DNA from 3 places in the Megasphaera vaginalis (ex Bordigoni et al. 2020) genome. Region 1 is predicted to be linked to each of the others. Evidence: riboswitches for the same ligand, from Rfam matches in the RefSeq annotation. Region 1 holds a riboswitch; each other region holds the start of a gene.
The links. Region 1 has a riboswitch for ZMP and ZTP ahead of C0977_RS06120 (OFA family MFS transporter). Riboswitches for the same ligand answer to the same signal wherever they lie in the genome.
Positions count from the first base shown of each region.

Region 2: it holds a riboswitch for ZMP and ZTP, as region 1 does, so the genes downstream of both, C0977_RS00775 (phosphoribosylaminoimidazolecarboxamide formyltransferase) here and C0977_RS06120 (OFA family MFS transporter) in region 1, are expected to answer to the same signal.
Region 3: it holds a riboswitch for ZMP and ZTP, as region 1 does, so the genes downstream of both, C0977_RS05485 (formate--tetrahydrofolate ligase) here and C0977_RS06120 (OFA family MFS transporter) in region 1, are expected to answer to the same signal.

Region 1 covers NZ_OEQB01000004.1:62,729-70,859, forward strand. The annotation lists gene C0977_RS06115 (FprA family A-type flavoprotein) at 1-917, shown strand, start outside; gene C0977_RS06120 (OFA family MFS transporter) at 1,346-2,620, opposite strand; ZMP/ZTP riboswitch at 2,699-2,783, opposite strand; gene C0977_RS06125 (FAD-dependent oxidoreductase) at 2,908-4,254, shown strand; gene C0977_RS06130 (D-alanyl-D-alanine carboxypeptidase family protein) at 4,343-5,326, opposite strand; gene rsmG (16S rRNA (guanine(527)-N(7))-methyltransferase RsmG) at 5,352-6,065, opposite strand; gene mnmG (tRNA uridine-5-carboxymethylaminomethyl(34) synthesis enzyme MnmG) at 6,052-7,941, opposite strand; gene mnmE (tRNA uridine-5-carboxymethylaminomethyl(34) synthesis GTPase MnmE) at 7,954-8,131, opposite strand, start outside.
Region 2 covers NZ_OEQB01000001.1:172,052-180,182, forward strand. The annotation lists gene ffh (signal recognition particle protein) at 1-812, opposite strand, end outside; gene ylxM (YlxM family DNA-binding protein) at 827-1,156, opposite strand; gene C0977_RS00775 (phosphoribosylaminoimidazolecarboxamide formyltransferase) at 1,256-2,431, opposite strand; ZMP/ZTP riboswitch at 2,477-2,555, opposite strand; gene C0977_RS00780 (Asp23/Gls24 family envelope stress response protein) at 2,600-3,424, opposite strand; gene C0977_RS00785 (PHP domain-containing protein) at 3,429-4,235, opposite strand; gene C0977_RS00790 (leucyl aminopeptidase family protein) at 4,232-5,686, opposite strand; gene C0977_RS00795 (lactate/malate family dehydrogenase) at 5,749-6,723, opposite strand; gene C0977_RS00800 (flavodoxin) at 6,893-7,369, shown strand; gene C0977_RS00805 (carboxymuconolactone decarboxylase family protein) at 7,598-7,963, opposite strand; gene C0977_RS00810 (GNAT family N-acetyltransferase) at 8,113-8,131, opposite strand, start outside.
Region 3 covers NZ_OEQB01000003.1:251,727-259,857, reverse strand. The annotation lists gene aspS (aspartate--tRNA ligase) at 1-1,050, shown strand, start outside; gene C0977_RS05495 (ferritin) at 1,235-1,747, shown strand; gene C0977_RS05490 (hypothetical protein) at 1,838-2,656, shown strand; ZMP/ZTP riboswitch at 2,721-2,798, shown strand; gene C0977_RS05485 (formate--tetrahydrofolate ligase) at 2,848-4,527, shown strand; gene C0977_RS05480 (cyclodeaminase/cyclohydrolase family protein) at 4,496-5,149, shown strand; gene C0977_RS05475 (hypothetical protein) at 5,213-5,611, opposite strand; gene C0977_RS05470 (tRNA (cytidine(34)-2'-O)-methyltransferase) at 6,049-6,537, shown strand; gene C0977_RS05465 (YlbF family regulator) at 6,550-6,897, shown strand; gene murB (UDP-N-acetylmuramate dehydrogenase) at 6,890-7,813, shown strand; gene typA (translational GTPase TypA) at 7,926-8,131, shown strand, end outside.

The sequences.
Region 1 (8,131 bases):
GCACGGAAAAATCCTTCATGATCATGCGTCAATTCGGTTTCTCCATTGATAATCAGGAGTTGATCCAAGTTAAAGAAGGCGACGTCCAATCGTTCGGCAAACACCAGGTAACGTTTGTAGAAGCCCCGATGGTACACTGGCCGGAAGCCATGATCACGCTTGATCTCACCAACGGCGCATTGTTCTCGGCTGATGCATTCGGCTCCTTTATCGCCTTGGACGGCAAACTCTTTGCCGACGAAGTCAATTTCGACCGCGACTGGATTGACGAAGCGCGCCGTTATTATACGAATATTGTCGGCAAATACGGCCCCCACGTCCAGCATCTCCTGGGCAAAGCCGCTACGGTCCTGGATAAGATAAAAGTTATCTGCCCGCTCCACGGTCCCGTTTGGCGTCAGGATTTCGGTTATCTCCTCGATAAATATACGCATTGGAGCACCTATGAACCGGAAGAAAAAGGCGTCATGATCGTTTATGCTTCCATGTACGGCAACACGGAAGCCGCGGCACAGGCTTTGGCCTCGGAATTGTGTCAAAAAGGGATGTCCAACGTTCACGTCTATGACGTTTCCACGACACACGTCTCCACGTTGATTTCCGAAACCTTCAAGTATTCCCACATCGTACTGGCCTCCGTCACTTACAATTTGGGCATCTATCCGGTCATGCTCGATTATCTGGAACACATGAAAGCCCTTAATTTGCAAAAACGGACTGTCGCCATCTTGGAAAACGGCTCTTGGGCCGTCAAATCCGGTGATTTGATGCAGCAATTCATTGACGACAATCTGAAAAACATGACCGTTCTCAACGAACGCATCTCCATGGCCTCGACGTTAAAGGCGGACAAGAAAATCGAAGTCGTTAACACGGCCCAGGCTATTATCGATTCCATGCAGGAAGCCGCACAATAAAGGTCGAGCAAGACCCATTCATCCCCTAACAACGTGCAATTCCGGCAAAACGCGATAGCCTCCATGTTAAATAAAGAGAGTCCCTGCCAATCGGCAGGGACTCTCTTTGCATGGACAATCAGTTCAACCTGCGGCGCCGTACAAAAAGGCCCGCGAAAAGACGCCCGCTTTTCCATCGTCTGCAACGATGACAGCAGAACGCCGTCTCTGTTTTTCCTACTCTCTGCGGCCTGTGGAAACGCGATTAACGGCCTCAAAAAATATTGACGCCGTCAATCGGCGAATCTTTTTGTCGAAAAGTTCAGCCTTCACGCATTCTTTTAAAGCCGCGCCACGACCGTATGTAAAGACAGGCTGCATCCTTTAAAAAGAGGTACCGCAGACCGACGGTCCACGATACCTCAACAACGCGCCTATTCCGTTTTTATTCAGGCATGCTTTACTTCCTGTTCCGTCCATGCCGTTTCCGTACCGATGATGCCGTGACGTGTCTTGTATTTAAGATAAGCCATGACTAAAAAAGCGACGACAAAGCAGCCGGAAAAGAACTGCAAGGTTACGGCGTAGCTGTTGGTCGTTTCTCTGATCCAGGAAAGAAGCAGGGGACCGGCAACTCCGGCAGCGCCCCAAGCCGTCAGGACCCGGCCGTGAATAGCGCTCAGTTCCAAGGTGCCGAAGAGATCGCTGAGATAGGCCGGCATACAGGAAAAGCCGCCGCCATAACAGGTTATGATCAGGAGTACGAGGATCTGAAAACTGAAGGAATTAGTAACGGTTGAAAGCTTATAAAAGGCTGCCACTTCCAAGGCAAAGAACAACAGATACGTATTGGCTCGCCCGATATAGTCGGAAACCGTCGCCCACGCAATGCGGCCGGCGCCGTTCATGAAGCCGATGATCCCGACCATGGACGCTGCCGCCAGCGGTGTCATATGGACGACTTCCTGCGCCATTGGCGACGCAACGGCAAGCAGGGCAATACCACAGGTAATGTTGGTGAAGAAGAGGAACCAAATCGTGTAAAGCTGCCATGTTTTCATCGCTTTTTTGACGGTGAACTGCGGTAGTGCCGCCGCATAGACAGGCCGTTTCCTGCCGCTTTCTTCCAGCACTTTATCCCGAGGTACGATATCACCGGCTGCAGGCGGCGCCAGATAAAGGGACGATGCCGTCATGACGATAAAATAAACGCCGCCGAGAATAACGAAATTCGTCACCAGCCCGAAAGATTCAACAAGAAGTTGCATCACCGGTCCGGCAATCATGCTGGCAAACCCGAAGCCCATAATGGCCAGACCCGTGGCAAAACCGCGATTATGCGGAAACCATTTGACCAACGTCGACACCGGCGTTATATACCCCGTACCGAGGCCGATACCGCCGATAACGCCATAGGCCAGGTAAAGCAGCGGCAGACTGTGCAAATGTAATGCCAACGCCGTGCCGAACATACCGCCGCAAAAAAAGAATGCCGCCAAAAGTCCTGATTTGCGGGGCCCGATCTTCTGAACGAAAGCGCCCAGACAGCCGGCTGAAAGGCCCAAGAACAAAATAGCCAGAGAAAATGTCCACGTCGTTTCTTTCAACGTAAATCCCATGCTCTGCATGATCGGTTTGGTCAGCACACTCCACGCATATACACTGCCGATACAAATGTGAAGTCCCATAGCGGATAAAGCGATAAGCCACCGATTTCTCTTCATACAATACCCCTCTCTCGTACGAAAACGTAAAAAGAGATATAAAAAATACCGACCCTTTCCGGCCAAAGTATACATTCATATCTCTGCCCAGACGGTCGGCTCATACTTTATGCGATACGGTTCATGTGGTTAATTCCACTATCCGTCAGTTCCATATCGGTTTTGTTGTCCTTTTATTATAGGCAGTGACATATACTTTGTCAACATAAACATATACTTGTTCAAAATCCTTTCTTATGATAAGATATAATAAATAATAATTATTTATTGATAAAAAGGAGCGAATCATGATGTATAATACACTTATCATCGGCTTCGGTAAAGCCGGCAAAACATTGGCAGGAAAGTTGGCAGCTAAAGGAGAAAAGGTTGCCCTCATTGAAAAAAGCTCACATATGTACGGCGGTACCTGCATCAATATCGGTTGCATTCCGTCAAAAACCCTATCCGTAGCCGCCGCTGCGGCACCGCATGGCGATTTCAGCGAAAAAGCCGCTTACTATCGCGCTGCTGTAAAGCGCAAAAATAATTTGACCGCCGCCTTGCGTAAGGCAAATTACGACAAGTTAATTGCCGCCGGCGTCGAAGTCATCGACGGGATCGCTTCTTTTGCAGACGCAAACCGCCTAACGGTCAAAAAGAGTGACGGCTCGACAGTAACCTTGTCTGCGGAAAAGATCATCATCAATACGGGCGCCGGCCCCTTTATTCCCCCGATCAAAGGCATAAAAGATAACGCCTTCGTCTATGTCAGTGAAACCATCATGGATCTTGACGTCTTGCCTGAAAAGCTGACGATCATCGGCGGCGGTTATATCGGTCTCGAATTTGCTTCCATGTTTGCCGAATACGGCAGTGAAGTGACTATTCTGCAAGACGCCGACGTATTTCTCGGTCGTGAAGACAGTGATATGGCGCAAGCCATTCTCGCAGTCCTGACCGGACAGGGAATCCGTGTCGAAACCGGCGTTAACGTGACGGAAATAAACGACGGCACGACCCTATATGAAAAGGGCGGACAGATGCATACGCTGGCGGGAGACGCCGTTCTCGTCGCTACCGGCCGCCGCGTCGATACGACGGAGCTGCAGCTGTCCAAAGCCGGGATCCGCACCGACGACAGCGGAATGATCGTTGTCGACGATCATCTGCGCACAACAGCGCCATCAGTCTGGGCGGCAGGTGACGTCTGCAACAAATTGCAATTTACGTACATGTCACTTGATGACAGCCGCATTATTTGGGACGATATATACGGCCAAAAAGTCCGGACTGTCGACAATCGCGGCGCGTTCGCCTACTCCGTCTTCATTAACCCCACATTCTCCCGCGTCGGCCTGAGTGAAGCCGAAGCCAAGCGGCAAGGACTTGCCTATACCGTCGTTTCCATGCCTGCAGCGGCTATTCCCAAAGCAAAGGTTTTGGGACAGGGCGACGGCTTGCTGAAAGCCTTAGTGGATCCGGAAACGGATCTGATTCTCGGCGCGCAGCTCTTCTGTGCCGATTCACATGAATTGATCAACATCATCCGCTTAGCGATGACACAAAATATCAAGTATACGGTTATTCGTGACTTTATTTTTACTCATCCGACACTGGCTGAAGGATTGAACGATTTTTTCGCCCTCGTTTGATCGCACTTGTTTGACGACAAACAGCCGCCATTACCGATGTAAAATCGGTAATGGCGGCTGTTTTATAACACTTGTTGTGTTTTTCATGCTATAACGCCGACTGTTGCGTATGCTGCGCCGCTGCAGCCTGTTCCGCCGCAAGTTGACTCAACGTCTGCCCTGCCGGCGCATCGCGGAGAACGTACGGATTTTCATCGCTCTTTCCCGCCGTCGCCGTAGCGAAATCGCTTCCAGATGCTCCTTTTTCTTTCAAAACGGCAAAGCCATAATCCAATAACGCCGCGGCATCGCCGAAACGATCAGAAGAATTCATTACAGCGGCGACGAGCGTCTTCCCTTCCCGCGTTGCCGAAGCGATCAGACAGGGACCACCATTATCGGTACTTCCTGTACGCACGCCGTTAGCACCCCCGTATTGGCCGGCAAGCAATTCGTTGAGCGACGTCAGCGTCTCCGTATCGCCGTCGGAATAGGTCATTTCATATGATGAACGGCTCACCAACGTACGAAAATCGCTGTTTTTCATTCCGTATGCGGCAATTTTCGCCAAATCGGCGGCAGTCGAATAATGACCGCTTTCCGGCAATCCGGAGGGATTGGTAAAATGCGTGTGCACGGCGCCGATAGCCAGCGCTTTATCATTCATTTTATCAACGAAATCACGCTGCGACGACGCCACGGTAGCAGCAATGTCCATGGCAGCATCACAGCCGCTGTACGTCATCATTCCGGCCAGCGCATTGCCGAGCGTAGCCGTTCTGTCGGCGCGAAGGCCCAGTACGGCTACGTCGCTGTCAAGTTGCGTCGATTCAGGGGCGATCGTTACGTTCCGGTCCATCTTTCCCTGCCCCAGTTCAAGGCCCAAAATGGCCGTCATCATCATGGTTGTACCGCCGGGAGATACTTGGGCATCGGCATTTTTGGCATAAAGGGCCGCACCTGTATCACAATCTGTGACATAAGCGGCAGCCGCACGGATTTCCGGCCTTTCCGGCATCGCCGCAACAGCCGTAAGAGAAGAGACAGTAAGACAAATTACGGATAACGTGAACATTCTTTTTTTCAAAAACATTTTCTTCACATTCCTTCCTATATGATTACAACGGATTTTTGTTCGCCATTTTGGGCTTACGGGGATATTTTTTCGGGCTTTCCTTTTCTTTGCGGATATAAAACACCGCCCGCTTGTCACTGATTCCGTAAAGAGAGACTGCCCTGACCACGGCGGCGGCGCCGCCGAGAACGGTCAGCGCCTTTGCCGCTTCCGCAAGTTCTTCTTCATAACGAGCTCCTTTCAGCGCAATGAAGGCGCCGCCGCACCGAACATACGGCAAGGCCCATTCGCTGAGGATGTTCAACCTGGCGACAGCTCGCGTCGTAACGATGTCGAAGGCCTCCCGGTATTCCGTACGGTGCGCTTCTTCTTCGGCTCTGCCGTGAAGAAAATGTACTCGTTCCAAACCCAACGCCGTCGTAACTTCTGCAACGAAGCGCAGTCGCTTTTGAAGGGAATCAAAAAAAGTGATCTCCAGATCAGGCCGCAAAATCGCCAAGGGAACGCCGGGAAACCCGGCGCCCGTCCCCAAATCGAGAAGCGACGCGTTTTCCGGAAACCAAACTGGTTCATAACAGGAAAGGCTGTCGGCCATATGTTTAACGGCAATCTCTTTCGGTTCCGTAATGGCCGTCAGATTCATTACTTTATTTTTTTCGACAAGCATGGCTGCAAAGGTATCAAATTGTTGCCGTTGTTTTTTTGTAAGCACAATGCCCAGCGGCGCCAATGCCGCCGTGAGTTCACATAGAAACATGTCCTTTTCCCTCCCGCTGCCGCTGTTCCAACCGAATCAGCAGCGCCGTAATGTCCGCCGGCGAAACGCCGGAAATACGGCTCGCCTGCCCGAGGGAACGAGGGCGGATTTCCGCCAGTTTTTGCCGCGCTTCGGCAGAGAGCGTCGCCAGTCCTTCATAGTCAAAATCGGGCGGCAACAGCTTTCGTTCAAAGCGGTTCATCTTTTCCACCTGTTCCAGTTGACGCGTTATATACCCTTCATACTTTATCAGAATTTCGATTTCTTCCCGAACGTCGTCAGCCAACTCGGCTAAAGGAAAATATTGCCGCAGCCGTTCATACGTCAGATCTTGACGGCGCAGCAGATCATATGCCGTCAAGCCCGTACGGATCGGCGCCGTACCTGCCGCCGCCAGTTTTTTCTGATTCTCCGCCGTCGGTGTGACGGCCAGTGATCGAAGTTCCTTCAGCGACGCCTCAACTGCCGCTTTTTTTCGACAAAAAAGATCATACCGTTCTGCCGATACCAGGCCGAGATCACGACCTTTTTGAGTCAACCGCAAGTCGGCATTGTCCTGCCGCAGAATCAGCCGATATTCGCTGCGGCTCGTCATCATGCGATAAGGCTCTTCCGTCCCTTTCGTCACCAGATCATCGATGAGAACGCCGATATAGGCTTCGGCGCGGGTCAGGATGAACGGCTCCTGTCCGGCAACCTTACGGGCGGCATTGATACCCGCTATCAGTCCCTGTGCCGCCGCCTCTTCATATCCGCTTGTCCCGTTCGACTGCCCGGCAGAAAACAGGCCGCTGATCTTTTTCGTTTCCAGCGACGGCGTCAATTGCAGCGGATCGAGACAATCGTATTCGATGGCGTACCCGGGACGCATGATCTTGACATCTTCCAGCCCCGGTATGGTCTGCAAAAACGCTTGCTGCACATCGACAGGCAGACTCGTACTCATTCCCTGTACGTACATTTCTTCCGTCATCAGTCCTTCCGGCTCAACGAAGAGCTGGTGTCTTCGCTTGTCGGCAAAACGGACGATCTTCGATTCGATGGACGGACAGTACCGCGGTCCTATCCCCTCTATGACACCGTTGCACATCGGCGCCCTGTCCAGATTGCGGCGAATGATCTCATGTGTCTCTTCATTCGTGAAAGTAAGCCAGCAACAGGCTTTATTCCGATTTTTCCGTTCCGAAAGAAACGAAAAGGCATGGCCTGCACTGTCTCCGTCTTGCCGGCTCATCTCGGCAGTCCGCAAGGTTCGTCTGTCGACGCGGGCCGGCGTCCCCGTCTTAAAGCGCATCAGTTTCAATCCGGCGGCGAGAAGAGACGCCGAAAGATCTTCGGCGGAACGCTGTCCCATAGGACCGCCGGAATAGACGCAGTCGCCGATGATGATCTTTCCTTTCAAATACGTCCCCGTCGCCAGTATCACGCACTTGGCGCGATATTCTTCTCCCAATTCCGTGCGCACGCCGCAAACACTGCCGCCGTCGATGACCACCTCCGTAATCATCAGTTGCCTGACATCCAGATTTTCCTGATTTTCCAACGTTTTCGTCATCACCTGCTGATACAGTTTTTTATCGGACTGCGCCCGCAAGGAATAAACGGCGGGCCCCTTTCCCGTATTCAGCATCCGCATCTGAATGCACGTTTCATCCGTATTGATTCCCATTTGTCCGCCGAGGGCGTCGATCTCTTTTACCAAGTGACTCTTGCCCGGGCCGCCGACGGCAGGATTGCACGGCATGAGAGCAATATTATCCAAGTTGAGCGTCGCCAACAACGTTGCGGCGCCCAGCCGGGCACTGGCTAAAGCCGCTTCACAGCCGGCATGGCCGGCACCGACGACGATAACATCATACGAACCTGCAATGAACATGCTTTATCCCCCTTATTTTCCCAAACAGAACCGACTGAAAATTTCCGCCGCAATATCATCGGCAACGGTATCCCCCGTAATCGACCCGAGCCGTTCCCAGGCTTCCCGAATGTCGACAATGGCGCAATCGACAGGCATGGATGAATCTATCGTCTGCCGCGCCCGCCGCAGCGCTTCTCTGCTCTGTCGA
Region 2 (8,131 bases), on a different contig from region 1:
TTGATCGGCTTTCCCGTAACGGCTTTAATCGACAGCGCCGCACCGCCGCGGGCATCACCGTCAAGCTTAGTCATGACCAGTCCGTCAACGCCCAGGGCCTGATCAAAAGCCGACGCTGCCGTAACCGCATCCTGACCGGTCATGGCGTCGACGACCAGGAGAATTTCGTGGGGATGGACACTGCCTTTGATGCGAATCAGCTCTGCCATCAATTCTTCATTGACGTGCAGGCGGCCTGCCGTATCGATGATAATGACATCGCGGAGATGCCCCAGCGCATAAGGGACGGCCCGTTCGGCGATGCCGACCGGATCCTTGCAATCCTCTTCCGTATAGACCGGAATGTCAAGGTCCTGTCCCAGCACCTGAAGCTGCGTAACAGCAGCCGGACGATACACGTCGCAAGCCACCAAGAGCGGCTGTTTCCCTTGCCCTTTCAACTTCTTCGCCAGCTTTGCCGCCGTCGTCGTCTTCCCGGCGCCTTGCAGACCTGCCAACATGATGATCGTCGGCGGCCGTGAAGAGATCGCAATGCGGCTTTGCGTTCCGCCGAGAAGTTCCGTCAATTCGTCGCGAACGATTTTAATGACCGTCTGCGACGCATTCAGACTGCTGAATACTTCTTCTCCGACAGCCTTTTCCCTAACCTTTTTGATAAAATCCTTCGTGACCGCAAAGTTGACGTCTGCCTCCAAAAGGGCGCGGCGTATCTCTTTCAGCGCTTCATTAACGTCATCTTCCGAGAGTTTGCCTTTGCCGCGAAGCTTTTTAAAAGCCGACTGAAAGCGTTCGGAAAGACTTTCAAATGGCATGAGGACCTCCTTCTTTACAGTTCGATGCGATGTAAAATTCGTTTTGCTTCTTCTATTTCCGCCGTACTGCCGCCTTCCAGAAGGCGGGCGGCCATTTCCACTTCCCGTTGCAGAACCTGCGCCCGTTCCAACAGGTGCAGCTTCGCTTCGTAATGTTCCAATGACTGCGAGGCGCGATGCAGCAAATCATGAACGCCTTGCCGGGATATTTCCAAATTTACGCCGATTTCGGCGAGAGAAAGATCCTGATTGAAATACATGTCCATACATCGTTCCTGCCGTTCCGTCAGTAACGGCCCGTATATGTCCAACAGCCGCCCTTTGCAAAGCACATCTTCCAACATGATTTCACCGCCTCTGTCATTCGTACGTTGCAAGTATACAGGAAAGGGAAAGGGGGTGTCAAGTATTTTTACTTGTCACCCCTTTCGGTCTGCCATCCTTTAATGATGGAATAAACGGAGTCCTGTCATCGCCATGGCCATATTATATTTATCGCACGTTTCAATGACATTGTCGTCGCGAATGGAGCCGCCTGCCTGTGCAATATATTCGACGCCGCTGCGATGGGCGCGTTCAATATTGTCACCAAAGGGGAAAAAGGCATCGCTGCCGAGAGCCACGCCGCGAAGTTGTGCGACCCACTCTTTCTTTTCCCGCCCGGTCAAAGGCTCCGGCTTTTTTGTAAAGAACTGCTGCCACACACCGTCGGCAAGGACGTCTTCCCAATCATCGGAGATATAAACGTCTATCGTATTGTCACGATCAGGGCGACGGATATCATCCCTGAAAGGTAACGCCAACACCTTCGGGTTCTGCCGGAGCCACCAGACATCGGCCTTATTCCCTGCCAGGCGCGTACAGTGGACGCGCGACTGCTGTCCGGCGCCGACGCCGATCGTCATGCCGTCTTTAACATAGCAAACCGAATTTGACTGCGTATATTTCAAGGTAATCAACGCCACGAGCAAATCACGCTGCGCGCTTTCGGGAATCTCTTTGTTGCGCGTCGGCCGAACGGCAAAAAGATCCTTTGTAATGACCGCGTTATTGCGGTCCTGCTCAAAGGTAACGCCGAAGACCTCTTTATGCTCCGGCACTGCAGGCACATAAGCGGCGTCGATCTTCAATACGCAATACGAGCCTTGCCGTTTTTCCTTCAAAATTTTCAACGCTTCTTCCGTATATCCCGGTGCGATAACGCCGTCTGAAACTTCCCGTTTCAGCAGCGTCGCCGTCGCGGCGTCGCACGTATCGGAAAGGGCGACGAAATCGCCGTACGAACTCATGCGATCAGCGCCACGGGCACAGGCATAGGCTCCGGCCAACGGCGACAGTTCCAAATCGTCAACGTAATATATCTTTTTCAAGGTATCGCTCATTTCAACAGCCACGGCAGCGCCTGCCGGACTGACATGCTTGAACGAGGCCGCAGCCGGCAGTCCTGTCGCTGCTTTCAGTTCTTTAACTAATTGGTAGCTGTTCAGCGCATCGAGCAAATTGATATAGCCGGGACGGCCGTTCATAACTTCAAGCGGCAAGTCGTCGCCGTTTTTCATATACACTCTCGCCGCCTTCTGATTGGGATTGCATCCGTATTTCAATTGCAGTTCTTTCATCGTCATTTCCTCCTGGGAATAAAAAAAAACACCGACACTCCCGGACTCATTTGCCCAGACGGTCGGCTTTTTATCGATCATGCTCCCTGTGGTCAGCCCACTTCCGTCAGTCACATGATTCCTTTTTCATTATACAAACTGGCTCGCAGCCTTGTCAACAGACGGATTTTACTCGACGACATCACGAACGGTAATCTTCAGAATGTCGACGGACATGCCTGTCGTATACTCGATGTCGTCCTGCAGCGAACAGCGGATCCGCTGCATCAGCGTCTTAATATGGACGCCGTACCGGACGGTAACGCCCAAAACGACGGCCAGTCCGTTGCTGCCCGGCACATAATTCTTCGCCACCTTGACGCGGTTTACCTTGACGATACCGTCGATCCCGGCCAAACAATGACGGATCAGAGCGAAAAAGACGTCATCAGAAAAGATGAGCTTACCGTAATAACTGAAGATCGGTCTGACAACGGACTGTTCGAAATCAGGTCCTTTTTTGCCGCTCCGGTTGTGGAGAAACGAACGGATCGGATCGAGGAGATAACCGTGAAAATGGGATTTCAATTCCATTGTCGGCACGGGAATGATATGTTTTCCCTCCGCTTTGCGGATGGCTCTGGCTTTGGCGATCTCGGCGGCGCAGGAAACCTCTTCAATCCGGATATACGCATCGACAGGCGGCAAATACAAGGCTTCGCGGATGCGCTGCACCATGTGCTTCGATGTCCCCAGGATCAACAGTTTTTCCGGCTTTACCCGGCTCAGCGCCTCGCGGACGGCTGCGGCGTGAGACGGCTCAAGAAAGATGGCGCAGCGAACGGCGCGCATGCGATTGGTCTCATCTTTTGCGGAACGGCCGGCAATAATGCGGTTCTGATAGATGAGAAGACCGTCGTCAATGATGCTGTCAATATGATTGTCATAAGCGACAACCAGCGCATGATGGCTTTTGCCGGTGCCGCTGGGGCCGATAAATCCGATAATTTTCATTTTCTCATCCTTTATAAGAAAGGAGCGGCTGCAACGGCGCCGCATCAAAGGAAAAAACGCCGAGACCGTCAGGGTAGCGGCCGATCGTGCCGTGGTAATCGGAACCGCCGCTGACCAGCCAATCCTTTTCCCGCGCAATGCCGAGAAATTCGTCATACCGGCCCCGATTCTTCGGATGATATACCTCTATGCCGTCGAAGGGATGCTGCAAGACCTGCGGCAAGGCCGCTTTAAGCAGAGACGGGTGCGCTAAAAAGGACAGACCGCCGGCACGATGAATGATTTCAATGCAGGCGTCGATATCGTAACGATCATAGGGAACGTAAGCCGGGCCGTTACGGGAAAGGATCCTTTCAAAGACCGCAGAAACTGACGAAAAATAGCCTTTTTCCACCAACATAGCCGCAATATGCGGTCTGCCGACAGTACCGCCGCGCCGCAGTATATCATTGACAACGGTAAGATCAAGCGCATAGCCGAGAGCCGTGCATTTCTCAACGATCTTTCTTGCCCGTACTGCGCGCCGCTCCTTGAAATCGCGACAATAGTCCTGCAACTCTTCGTTCGCCGGATCCAGATGATAGCCGAGAATATGGACATCTTCATCGGCGCAGTCACTGCTCATTTCAATGGCGCTGATAATCTTTACACCATCATGCAGCCTGTGCGTACCGTCATATGCCGCCATCGTATCGTGGTCGGAAATAGCGATGACGTCAAGCTTTGCCGCCGCAGCCATTGCCGTCAGTTCCGCCGGCGTGTGGAGACCGTCGGAACAAGTTGTGTGCATGTGCAGATCCGCCTTCATCATCGTCCGCCTCGCAAAAATTCCAGAATCGTCTTGACCCCTACGCCGGTAGCGCCGCTGAAACCGCTTTCATCCTTTTTTTCACTAAAAGCGGTTCCGGCAATGTCGAGATGAATCCAGGCCGTTTCAGGCTTCACGAATTGCTTGATGAATTGCGCCGCCACGATAGCACCGGCGCCGGATCCGGTCGAACCGACATTTTTCAAGTCGGCAACAGTGCTTTTCAACTCCTCTTCGTATTCCCTGTCCAACGGCAGCTGCCAGACCTTTTCATGAGCCCTGCCGGCGGCGGCAAAGAATCGGTTCATCCACTCCTGATCATTGCCGAACATGCCGGAACGAATCGTCCCCAAGGCGGTAACACAAGCTCCTGTCAGCGTCGCCAAGTCGATGATCCTTGTCGCGCCCTTCTCCTGCGCATACGTAACGGCATCGGCGAGGATAAGGCGGCCTTCGGCATCAGTATTCTTAATTTCCACCGTATGACCGTCATACATCGTAATCACATCGTCAACGCGGTAAGACATGCTGGACGGCACATTTTCCGCCAAAGGCATGACAGCAACGACATTGATCGGATATTTCAGCAACATCAGCGCCCGCATAACTCCCAGCGCGGCGGCGGCGCCGGCCATGTCGTCTTTCATGAATTCCAGCGCGGCGTGACTTTTTAAGGACAAGCCGCCGCTGTCATAAATAATCCCTTTGCCGACAACGGCTACCGTCTCTCTGCTGTCCGGATCGCCTTTGTAAGACAGCGTCAACAGCTGCGGCGGGTTCATGCTGCCTTTACCGACGGCAACAATTCCTCCCATATTCCGCTTTTCCAGATTCCATTTATTCATGACCTCGACTTCCATGTTGTCGCCTTTGCAAATAGTTGCCGCCAAGTCGCAGAACCGGCGCGGCGTCAAGTCGTTGGAAGGCGTGTTCACCAGATCACGGGCCAGATACACGCCTTCATAGATGGAAGAATATACATAGCAAAGCGTATTGAAATCCTTTATTTTCAGGCTGGACGTAATCAGGTTGATATTTTTTATCGCCTCTTCCTCCGCCTCTCGTTTATAGCGATTGAACGCATAATTACGATACAGCAGTCCGTCGATCAAAGATACCATATCCATTTCCAAGGTATCGATGAATACGGCCAACTCCGTAACGCCTTCCGACATGGCAGCGGCAGTGATGCGTTTGGCAGCCAAAAAATCTTCGTGCATGCTGTAACGGAGCGGCTTATTTTCCAGTCCGACGAGAAAATACGTACGCACCCTGTCTTCATACAGACAGTGAAAGGTATGTATCGACCGATAATGCAGCAATTCCGGCCTGTTGTTCACATAGGCTCGAAGAAGCTCCCCTTCTTCTTTTGACAAATGGGATAACGCGCGCAAACGCTTATCAATGCCGAGAGCAATCGCATCCGGATTGCCGCTGCCGTTACATGTAATCATGATACTGCTTCCTCCGTGAGATAAATTCAGATATTCTTTTTAAATTATACTGTTATCGACGCTCATAAATCAAGAACCTGAGCCTTTTCCGAAGCCAGAAGCGATTCTGCGGCGGCAATATTGTCTCTGACGACGCGACAGCAGCGCCGAAATTCTTTTTCTTCTTCCGCCGTCAGCGCATAGTCCATTACCTTCTCCACGCCGACGGCGCCGATGACGGCGGGACAACCGCAATAAATGCCGTATTGGCCGTAAGGCCCGTCCAAAAAAGCGCTGACCGCCATGATCTCTTTCGTATCGTGAAAAACGGCGTCAATGATCTTCATCGCCGTCGAACAGATGCCGTATTCCGTTGCCCGCTTACCGCTGTACACGGCCCAACCGGCATCGATGGTCTGTTGCCTGAGGCGGTCTCTGTCGAAGTCGAACGGCGCCTGTGCCGCCACTTCGGTCAAAGGACGGCCGCCGAAACGCACGAGCGACCACGGTACCATTTGTGCAAATCCGTGTTCCCCCATCATATACGCCGTAATCGAGCCGTGTGATAGCCCCGTGCTTTGTGCCAGAAAATTGATGAGCCGTGCCGTGTCGAGTCCCGTGCCGGTACCGAAAACACGTCGTGCCGGCAATCCGCAACGGGCAGCCAAAACAGCGGTAACGACATCACAGGGATTCGTAATATTGAGGAGAATGCCGTCGAAGCCGCAACGCTTGATTTCCTCACCGCAAAGGGCGGCCGCTTTTACGGTATAGTCCATTTCATCATTCCTGTCTTCCGTCACATATCGTTCTGTCGGCCCCAAGGCATTGACGAGAAGATCACAGTCTCTCAGGTCAGCCCATGTCGCGGCACCGTACGAAATACGATGAGGCATGTATTTGACGGCGTCCATCAGATCCTGACACTGACTGGTCAACAAATTTTCGTTTATATCCAAGATCCGCACCTCATCGGCACTTCCCTTCAGACCGACGGCATAAGCAACATGAGCGCCGACATGACCGGCACCGATAATTCCCAGAATTCGCTTTTTCATGATCTTAATCCCTCACGTTTCTTTCCGATATAGCTTAAATTTCCTGTGTTTTTACCATTTTATCACACGTCGCCTGACTCACTGAAAAAAATTTTGAAAACACTGTTTTCTTTACGACAGTTGATTTACAATAGAAATATAGCTTACCGTATCCGATAGGAGGTTTTCTATGAAATCACTGATTATATATTATTCACAAACGGGCCGCACCAAAGCATTGGCCGAAAAGATCGAAAGCCGCTTTCACTGCGATGTCATCGCCTTGACGCCGCAGAAAAAATACGGTAATTATCTCCTTGCCGTTCTCCAAGCCGGCTGGGAAAAAATAACGCGCCGCATCCCCGGCGTAACAGCGTCCATACCGAATACGTCCCAGTATGACGCGATCTTTATCGGCTACCCCGTTTGGTACTACGACGTCCCCGCCTTCATGACACAATTTTTGAAGAAATGCGATTTTGAAAACAAAACGGTTATCCCCTTTGCTACATCCGGCTCAACGGACATCATCGCTACGCTGCAAACGCTGGAAACCGCTTGCGCCGGTGCCGTCGTCAGGCATCCGTTCATCTGCCGGCGTCGTGACGGTGACACCAGTAAGGCCTGGCTTGATGCCATTGAAAAGGAACTGTCTGAGTCCATATAGCTCTGCTTGATATCGGTGAAACCCGCCCTCCGTATACGCTCATGCTGCACAGCGACGACACTCTGCGCTGCCATACGGCTTCACACAGTTCCGGCTCAACAGCCCCTGTCCCGGAAAACACCATTGTTTTCCTCCTTACCGGCACGATTGCACACACTTCCGCGCCGCGACACGGGCATCTACGGATGACCGCCCCGCCTTTTCGTGCAGTGAAAAAGATCAACCCGATCAATCGGCGCCGTACACCTCTTTGGCCAAGGTAAAAGCCGCCCATGCTTTCGGCCAGCCGGCATAAAATCCGAGCTGTGTAATGATCTCCGCCATTTCCTCCTTGGTTACGCCGTTCACCTTAGCCGTCAGCAGATGGTATTTAAGGGAACTGTCCGTAATCCCCTGTGAAATGAGTGACGAAACCGTAATAATGCTTCGTTCCTTCAACGACAGCTTATCGTTGCGTGACCACACTTCACCGAAAAGGATATCGTCATTGTAACGGGCGAAATCGGGAGCAAAACGTCCCAACTGGTCCCGCCCCGCCGTCTGCACTATTTTCTGCGCCTTACGCCGTATCTCCCTGTCATCTTGATTAGTCATCGCTGCTTCCTCCAAACTAAAAATAAATTGCAGTCATCAACCGGCGCCGACAGAACAATCCGCCGCCGCTGCCTTCATTGTAAGAGGAATGACCGGTTCTGTCTAATGCCTGTCGGAAAACCACATACATACCTTTTACCTATGCCTCATCAACCAGTAATCTTGCAC
Region 3 (8,131 bases), on a different contig from region 1:
TTCATGAGTCAAGAAGATATTCTCCAGCTGACGGAAGCTATGATTTGCCATGTTTTCCAAGCCGTTTTGGGTCATGAAATCAAGCGGCCGATCCGACGGATCACCTGGGATTATGCAATGGAAAATTACGGCTCAGATAAGCCGGATCTCCGTTTCGACATGAAATTTCACGATATTACGGCGCTCGTCAAAGATACGGAATTCAAAGTTTTCCGCAGCGTGATTGAAAACGGCGGTCAGGTTAAGGCGATTAATGTTAAGGGATATTCACAGATACCGCGCCGCGAACTGGACGGACTGGTAGAATACGTTGCCACCTACGGCGCCAAAGGACTGGCCTGGATCTGCTTTACGCCGGACGGCTTGAAATCACAGGTTAAGAAGTTCCTCGGTGAAGACACGCTTCAGGCTATCGGCAGAGAATGCGGGTCCGAAACGGGCGACTTGGTGTTGATGATTGCCGACAAACCTTCTGTCGTCGCGGCTTCTTTAGGAGAATTGCGTAAGGAAATGGCACGCCGTACGAACTGTATCCGTGAAGATGAATTTGTTTTTACCTGGGTCGTCGACTTCCCCATGTTCGAATATAGTGAAGAAGAAAAACGGTATGTCGCCATGCACCACCCGTTTACAGCTATTCGTGACGAAGATCTGGACAAGTTGGAAACCGATCCCGGCCACGTTTATGCCAAGGCCTATGACCTCGTTCTCAACGGCGTAGAATTGGGCGGCGGTTCATTGCGTATTTATCAGCCGGAACTGCAACAGCGCGTTTTTAAAGCTATCGGCCTGACGGAAGAAGAAGCGGAACAGAAATTCGGCTTCTTGCTCCGTGCCTTTGAATATGGCGCGCCGCCGCATGGCGGTTTGGCTTTCGGCTTGGATCGGATGATCATGCTGATGCTGAAACGTAAATCCATTCGCGATGTCATCGCTTTCCCGAAAACGCAGAATGCTATCGATCCGATGAGTGAAGCGCCGTCACCGGTTACGCCGAAACAGCTTCATGAATTACATATTCAGATAGAAGAAGAGTTAGTCAAAAAATAACGTATTACTGCCGCCAGCTCTATAGAAGAGAGGCGGCAGTTTTATTTAAAAAGCAATTTATTTGTTAATAATCATTGTAATTTATTTTAAACGTGGTATACTATGTATAAATCTTATAGAGATTGCGTTGATGACTATTTTTAGGAATAGCCCTGGTCCGCGAATAGACAAGGAGGAACGCAGCATGTTGGATAACAAAGTAAAAGAGCTTATTAACAAACAGATCAATCAGGAATTTTATTCTTCGTACCTGTATTTGGCATTCGCCAACTTTTATTACGATAAAGGACTCGACGGGTTTGCTCATTGGTACGATGTGCAGGCGCAGGAAGAACACGATCATGCGATGCTGATGCGTACATATCTGCATAATAACGGTGAATCCGTGACGTTTGAGGCGATTGAAAAACCGTCTTTGGCCTGTAACGATATCATCGATCCGATGAAGGCCGCTTATGCCCATGAACAATATGTCACGCATCTGATCAATGAAATTTACAGAGCTGCCGACGAGGTTCACGATTATCGTACGATGCAATGCTTCGACTGGTTCGTCAAAGAGCAGGGAGAGGAAGAAAAGAATGCCGACGGGCTGATCAAAAAATACGAACTTTTCGGTTCCGATCCGAAGGGGCTGTACGCGCTGAATCAGGAATTGCTCGGCCGTACGTATGCAGCGCCGACGTTGGTTCTGTAAGTCTTGGCAGAAGGACCCGCAAATTTTGCGGGTCCTTTTTATTTTGGCGGTGACGGGATATGGTATAATAAAAAAGAAAGGAGAAAAGTGATGCAAACTATTCATTATGTAATGGCAGATCCCAGCGGGAACACGACTATTCTTGTCTTGGATCGAATCGATCGGGCTGATCATAGTGTTGTAGCCGCCAAGTTGCTCGCCTCCGAAGCACTTGAAGCGGAACAGGTTGCTTATCTGACCATGGATCCGGCAGACGGCACTGCTCTTCGCATTGATATGATGGGCGGCGAGTTTTGCGGTAACGCTTCGCGCAGTGCCGCCGCTTATGCCCTGTCCTTGACGAGAGAGGACAAGGGAATGTATCGTGTATCCTGTTCGGGTTGCACTGTGCCGTTAGGTGTTGCCGTTGAGCGTAAAGGGGATGTTTTTCAAGCCGTCATTGATATGCCTCTGCCGGAGTCGGTGGAAGCCGTGCTGATTCCCGTCAATGATTTACCGTACCGGTTTTTCAAGGTGACGTTGCCGGGAATCGTGCATTTCGTTTATTTCGTACAAACCGGCGATAACGTCGATAAGGAAATTTATTGGCAGGCGCTGCGCGAATATGTCTCTACTGACGCCTATGCGGCATACGGGCTAATCATTGTCGATACGCAGGCGCTGACCATGGTTCCTGCCGTCTATGTGGCGGAAACGGATACACGTTACTGGGAACGAAGTTGCGGCAGCGGATCGGCAGCGGCAGCGGCGGCGTTGGCCTGTGTCGGGAGACGGAATGTAGCTTGTACATTGCGCCAGCCGGGCGGCGCAATTGCGATTGCTGCCAAAGTCGATGACGGGGAATTGCAGTCGCTTCGTATCGGCGGAACAGTTGCGCTTTCAGCTGTACAAACGGTGCTTATTGAATAAGCGGACAGGGGCCTTGCAGGGACGGCTGATTGACAAAGACAGATGCCGTTTTGTATAATAAATGCATAGATCATGTGACTGACGGAAGTGGGTTGACCACAGGGAGCATGATCGATGCGAGCCGACCGTCTGGGCAGAGATTCCGGAATGTCGGTATTTTTTTTGCTACTATCGAGGAGCTGACGATGACGATGGAAAAAGTATTGAGTGATATTCAAATCGCGCAACGGACAACGTTGGAACCGATTACGAGCATTGCGGAAAAAGTGGGCTTGACGGCAGATGATTTGGAATTATACGGTAAATACAAGGCAAAGATATCCTTTGACGCGATTCGACGCCTGTCCAAAAACCGGGACGGTAAATTGGTCTTGGTAACGGCAATCAATCCGACACCGGCCGGTGAAGGAAAGTCGATGACGACGATCGGCCTGGCGCAGGCGCTGAATCGCATGGGACATAAGACGATCGTCGCCATGCGCGAGCCGTCTCTCGGCCCCGTTTTCGGGATTAAGGGCGGCGCCGCCGGCGGCGGCTATTCGCAAGTATTGCCGATGGAGGATATCAATCTCCACTTTACCGGCGATATGCATGCCATTACAGCGGCCAATAACCTGCTTGCAGCAGCTATTGATAATCACGTCCATCAGGGAAACTCCCTGCGCATTGATATCCGCCGGGTCGTCTGGAAACGCGTCATGGATATGAATGATCGCGCGCTGCGTAATGTTGTCGTCGCTATGGGGGGAACCGTTTGCGGCTTTCCCAGAGAAGACCACTTCATGATTACCGTCGCTTCGGAAATTATGGCCGTCCTTTGCCTGGCGGAAGATCTGATGGATCTGAAGCGGCGCATGGCGAATATTATCGTCGCCTACGATTTGGACGGGCAGCCTGTTCGGGCCGGCGATCTCGGTGTTGCCGGCGCCATGGCTATTTTGATGAAAGACGCCATCAAGCCCAATCTCGTGCAGACGACGGAAAATACACCGGCGCTGGTTCATGGCGGTCCTTTTGCCAATATTGCGCACGGCTGCAATTCCGTCGTAGCGACGAAACTGGCCATGAAGATGGGGGAAATCACGGTTACCGAAGCCGGTTTCGGCGCCGATCTGGGCGGCGAAAAATTTATGGACATTAAATGCCGGTTTGCCGGTATTAAACCGGATGCCGTCGTGCTCGTAGCAACAATTCGGGCTTTGAAAATGCATGGCGGTGTGAAAAAAAGCGATTTGCAAGTGGAAGATGTGGCCGCTCTGGAAAAAGGGTTTGCCAATCTGGCCAAGCATATTGAAAATATGCGCAAATTTGATGTTCCCGTTCTGGTCAGCATCAACCGCTTCTTGACCGATACGCCGGCGGAAATTGAAAAATTGACCGATCTTTGCCGCGCTTACGGCGTTGATGTCAGTTTGGGCGATTGCTGGGCGCAAGGCGGCGCCGGCGGACTGGATATGGGTGAAAAGGTACTGGCGCTCATGGCGGCACCGAAGAAACCGTATAAACCGCTTTATGAAGCAACGGAATCTATTGCCAAAAAATTGGAAACGATCGTCAGGGAAATTTATGGCGGTGACGGCGTCATCTTTGAAAGCAGAGCGAAGAAACAAGTGGAAGAATTGGAAAGACTGGGGCTGGACAAAATGCCTGTCTGTGTAGCGAAAACGCAGTATTCCTTATCGGATAATGCCGATCTGCTTGGCGCGCCGACAGGATTTACCGTTACGGTCAAAGATGTGCGCGTCTGCACGGGCGCAGGGTTTATTGTTTGTGAAACGGGAAATATTATGACTATGCCGGGCTTACCAAAGGTGCCGGCGGCGAATCGGATGGATATTGATGAAAACGGTGTTATTACAGGATTGTTCTGATTGTAAGAGGCCTTTTGGCAAAGCGGTAATCGAAGAGTTTTTGGCAGCGACGTCCTCGGCGGAGCCGGTTCCGGGCGGCGGCGGCATTGCCGCTTTAACGGCGGCTTCAGCAGCGGCGCTTTTGGAAATGGTAGCCAATTTGACTGTTCATAAAAAAGGCTGTGAAAAGGTTGCGCCGCTGTTGACGGCGACAGCGGCGGAGGCTGCCTCCTTGAGGCGGCAATACATAGCCGCCATTGATGCGGACGGCGAAGCGTTTGCCGCCGTTTTGACGGCCTTGCGCATCAATAAGGCAGAGATATCCCGGTCGGAACGGGTACAGGCTGCCTTTCGCCACGCTGCGGAAGTTCCCTTGGCATTAGGCGTCAGTGTGTATGATTTACTGTCCTTGGCGGTGCAGGTCGTGCGATACGGCAATGTCTGGGTCATTACGGATGGCGTTATCGGCGCCATGAATGCGCGGGCCGCCATGCGTTCGGCCTTTTACAGCGTCCGCATTAATTTAAAATCCATTGACGATGAAGATTTTGTGCGGAAAACCTGTCAGCTTATGGAAGAGACGGAACGAAAGGCAGCGTTGTTGGAAGCGGAAATTGAACGTGTTTACCGGGAAAGGCAATGACGAAAAAGATAAAAAAACGGACCGCCGCCGGCAGTCCGTTTTTTATCATACGTCGAAATATAATTAGTTATTATTGAATTTATTGAACCAAGCTTTGATGCCTTCCTTCGGATAAACGCCGGTCATTGTTTCATTGAGCGCTTTACGAACGGCCGCTTCATCATACAACGGATAAATATCCTTGTATTCATCATAAACGTCCCAGAAATCGCGCATGTGGAGATTTGCGTACGTTTCGCCGTAGACTTTGAAACAGGAATCGCAGAGCGTGATGAAAACCGCTTCTTCGTCTTGCTGACGGGAATCGTCAAGGCCGCAGCAGCGAGTATACAGATTAATATTGCCGAAAAGCTGATGCAGGTAATCGTATACTTTGGAAACCATCTCCGGTTCCAACTGAAGCAGTTTACAGCCCGGGGCGAAATAAATGGGATATTGCGCAATGTTGTCAAATGAATCCATAGATACACACCTCTTTTAATAAGATCTTTTTTTGATAATAGTCATTATTGTTTGTATTATACCATAAATATGAGGTAAATGCAATAAAACGATAATTCCTATGATTATTGATAATAATTAACAAAATGATTCAAAATAGTGTAACGCCGGGTTTTACCGATGACGTTGAAGGGGCAGTGCGGGATCTGGCGAAAAGATTGAAGATTAAAAATATGTAAAGATAAAATAGTTTTTCGGCATAAAATCTTATGACGATGCGAAATGATCTTCCGTCAGTCAGCACGATATGGAAGAAACTGCCGGTGTGTATCCGTGCAATCGGACCGTTTGTGAATACCTCTTAATGTCGCGAACCGTTCATTTTTGCGGCAGATGGAGAAGGGACGCCTTGTTATTCTCCGCCGTTTCTTGTACAATACTTCATGGGGATGATACGAATGCATATTGTAATGGTAGAACCGGAAATTCCGGGAAATACGGGGAATATAGCGCGTCTTTGCGCGGCGAATCATATGATGCTTCACTTGGTCAAGCCTTTGGGATTTTCCCTGGAAGATAAATATCTGAAACGGGCGGGACTGGATTATTGGGATCTTGTCGATGTCCAGGTTCATGAAAACTTTGCGGCAGTGCAAAAAGCCTATGAAGGGCATCGTTTTTATTATTTAACGACAAAATCCGAACAATGTTATGCCGATATTACATTTCATGAAGATGATCTGATCGTTTTCGGCAAGGAGACGAAAGGACTTCCGGAAGCGTTATTAAAGGCGGCGCCGGAACGCTGCTTCCGCATCCCGATGAGGGAAGAAGCGCGCAGCCTGAATTTGTCGAATGCCGTTGCCATCGTTTCTTACGAAGCGTTGCGTCAACTCGGATTTCCGAAATTGGCAAAGGGCGGCATAGGGATTGCGAATTTACAATAAGAGGTGTTGGCGATGGACGTATTTGTAAAGGCGAATGAATTGGCGCAGGCTATTCAGGCATGTCCCGAATATGTGGCACTGTTGGCAGCCGGAAAAAAATTGGCAGAAGATCAAAAGACGGAAAAAATGGTGCGTGAATTTTTGTTGACACAGGCTGAACTGGCCTATGCGCAGTCCATGGGCGATAAGCCGATTAAGAAGAAACTGGAAACGATGAATCGGCTGGCAGCCATTATCAAAACGCGCTCCGGAGCGGTGGAATATCTGGCGGCGTATAACGCGTGGCAGGCGAAGGCCGGAGAAATTTATCAGATCGTGCAAAACGCAATGGCAGAAGGAATGAGCATTCTTGATCACTAAGACGGCAATAAACGAGTTTGTTTCTCAACTTCATACGGTATTCGACGACGAACATCTGCTGGTTCATGAGCCGATGCGGTTTCATACGACCTTTGCCGTCGGCGGACCTGCCGACGTGCTGGTGCTGCCCTATTCGGTAAAAGAGTTGTCCTTATCCATCAGAGCGGCCCGGCGTTTGGGATTGCCCGTTACGGTTCTCGGCGGCGGTTCCAATGTGCTCGTTCGTGACGGCGGCATACGGGGTGTTGTGATTCAGTTGAACTGCATGCACAAGGTCCTGTCGGCACATGACAATAAAATTCTTGCCAGCGCCGGTTTTATGCTGGAAGATGTCTGCGCCTTTGCGCAGAACAGGGGGCTTACGGGCATTGAATTTGCCTGCGGTATTCCGGGTACGCTCGGCGGCGCCGTTTTCATGAACGCCGGCGCTTACGGCGGAGAAATGAGCCACGTCGTATCCCGCGTTCGTACCGTTAACGGTCAGGGCGGCGTTCAAACTTATGTTACCCCCGATTTCGGCTTTTCCTATCGCATGAGCAAGTTCCAGGAGTTGCAGGAGTATGTCGTTGAAGTGGAATTGCTTTTGGATTACGGCCGGCAAGACGTTATTCAGGCGCTGATGGATGAACTCATGGAAAAGCGACGCAGCAAGCAGCCGTTGGAAATGCACAGTGCCGGCAGCACGTTCAAGCGGCCGCCGGGATATTTCGCCGGTACGCTGATTGACCAAACGGGGCTGAAAGGCCTGTCCTGCGGTGATGCGGAAGTATCGGTCAAGCACGCCGGTTTTGTTGTCAATCGCGGCAATGCATCGGCCCGAGATGTACTGACCGTTATCCATGAGGTACAGCGCCGTGTTAAGGAAGCTTACGGCGTGACGCTGGAAACGGAAGTCCGTATTATCGGTGAAGAATAAAATGCTCGTAAAAAAGATCCTGTGTATAGGCAAACAGGATCTTTTGTGTTATACTACATAAGTTACAACAAGATAAATTTTGTTATTTCTTTGTATAGGAGAGAACAGCCACATGGAACGTAAGGATATCCGTAATATTGCTATTATTGCTCACGTTGACCATGGTAAAACGACCTTGGTCGATGCCATGTTGAAACAGAGTCATGTTTTCCGTTCGAATGAAAAGGTCGCCGAACGGATCATGGACTCCGGAGATATTGAACGTGAACGTGGGATTACTATTTTATCGAAAAATACGTCGGTCATGCATGACGGTGT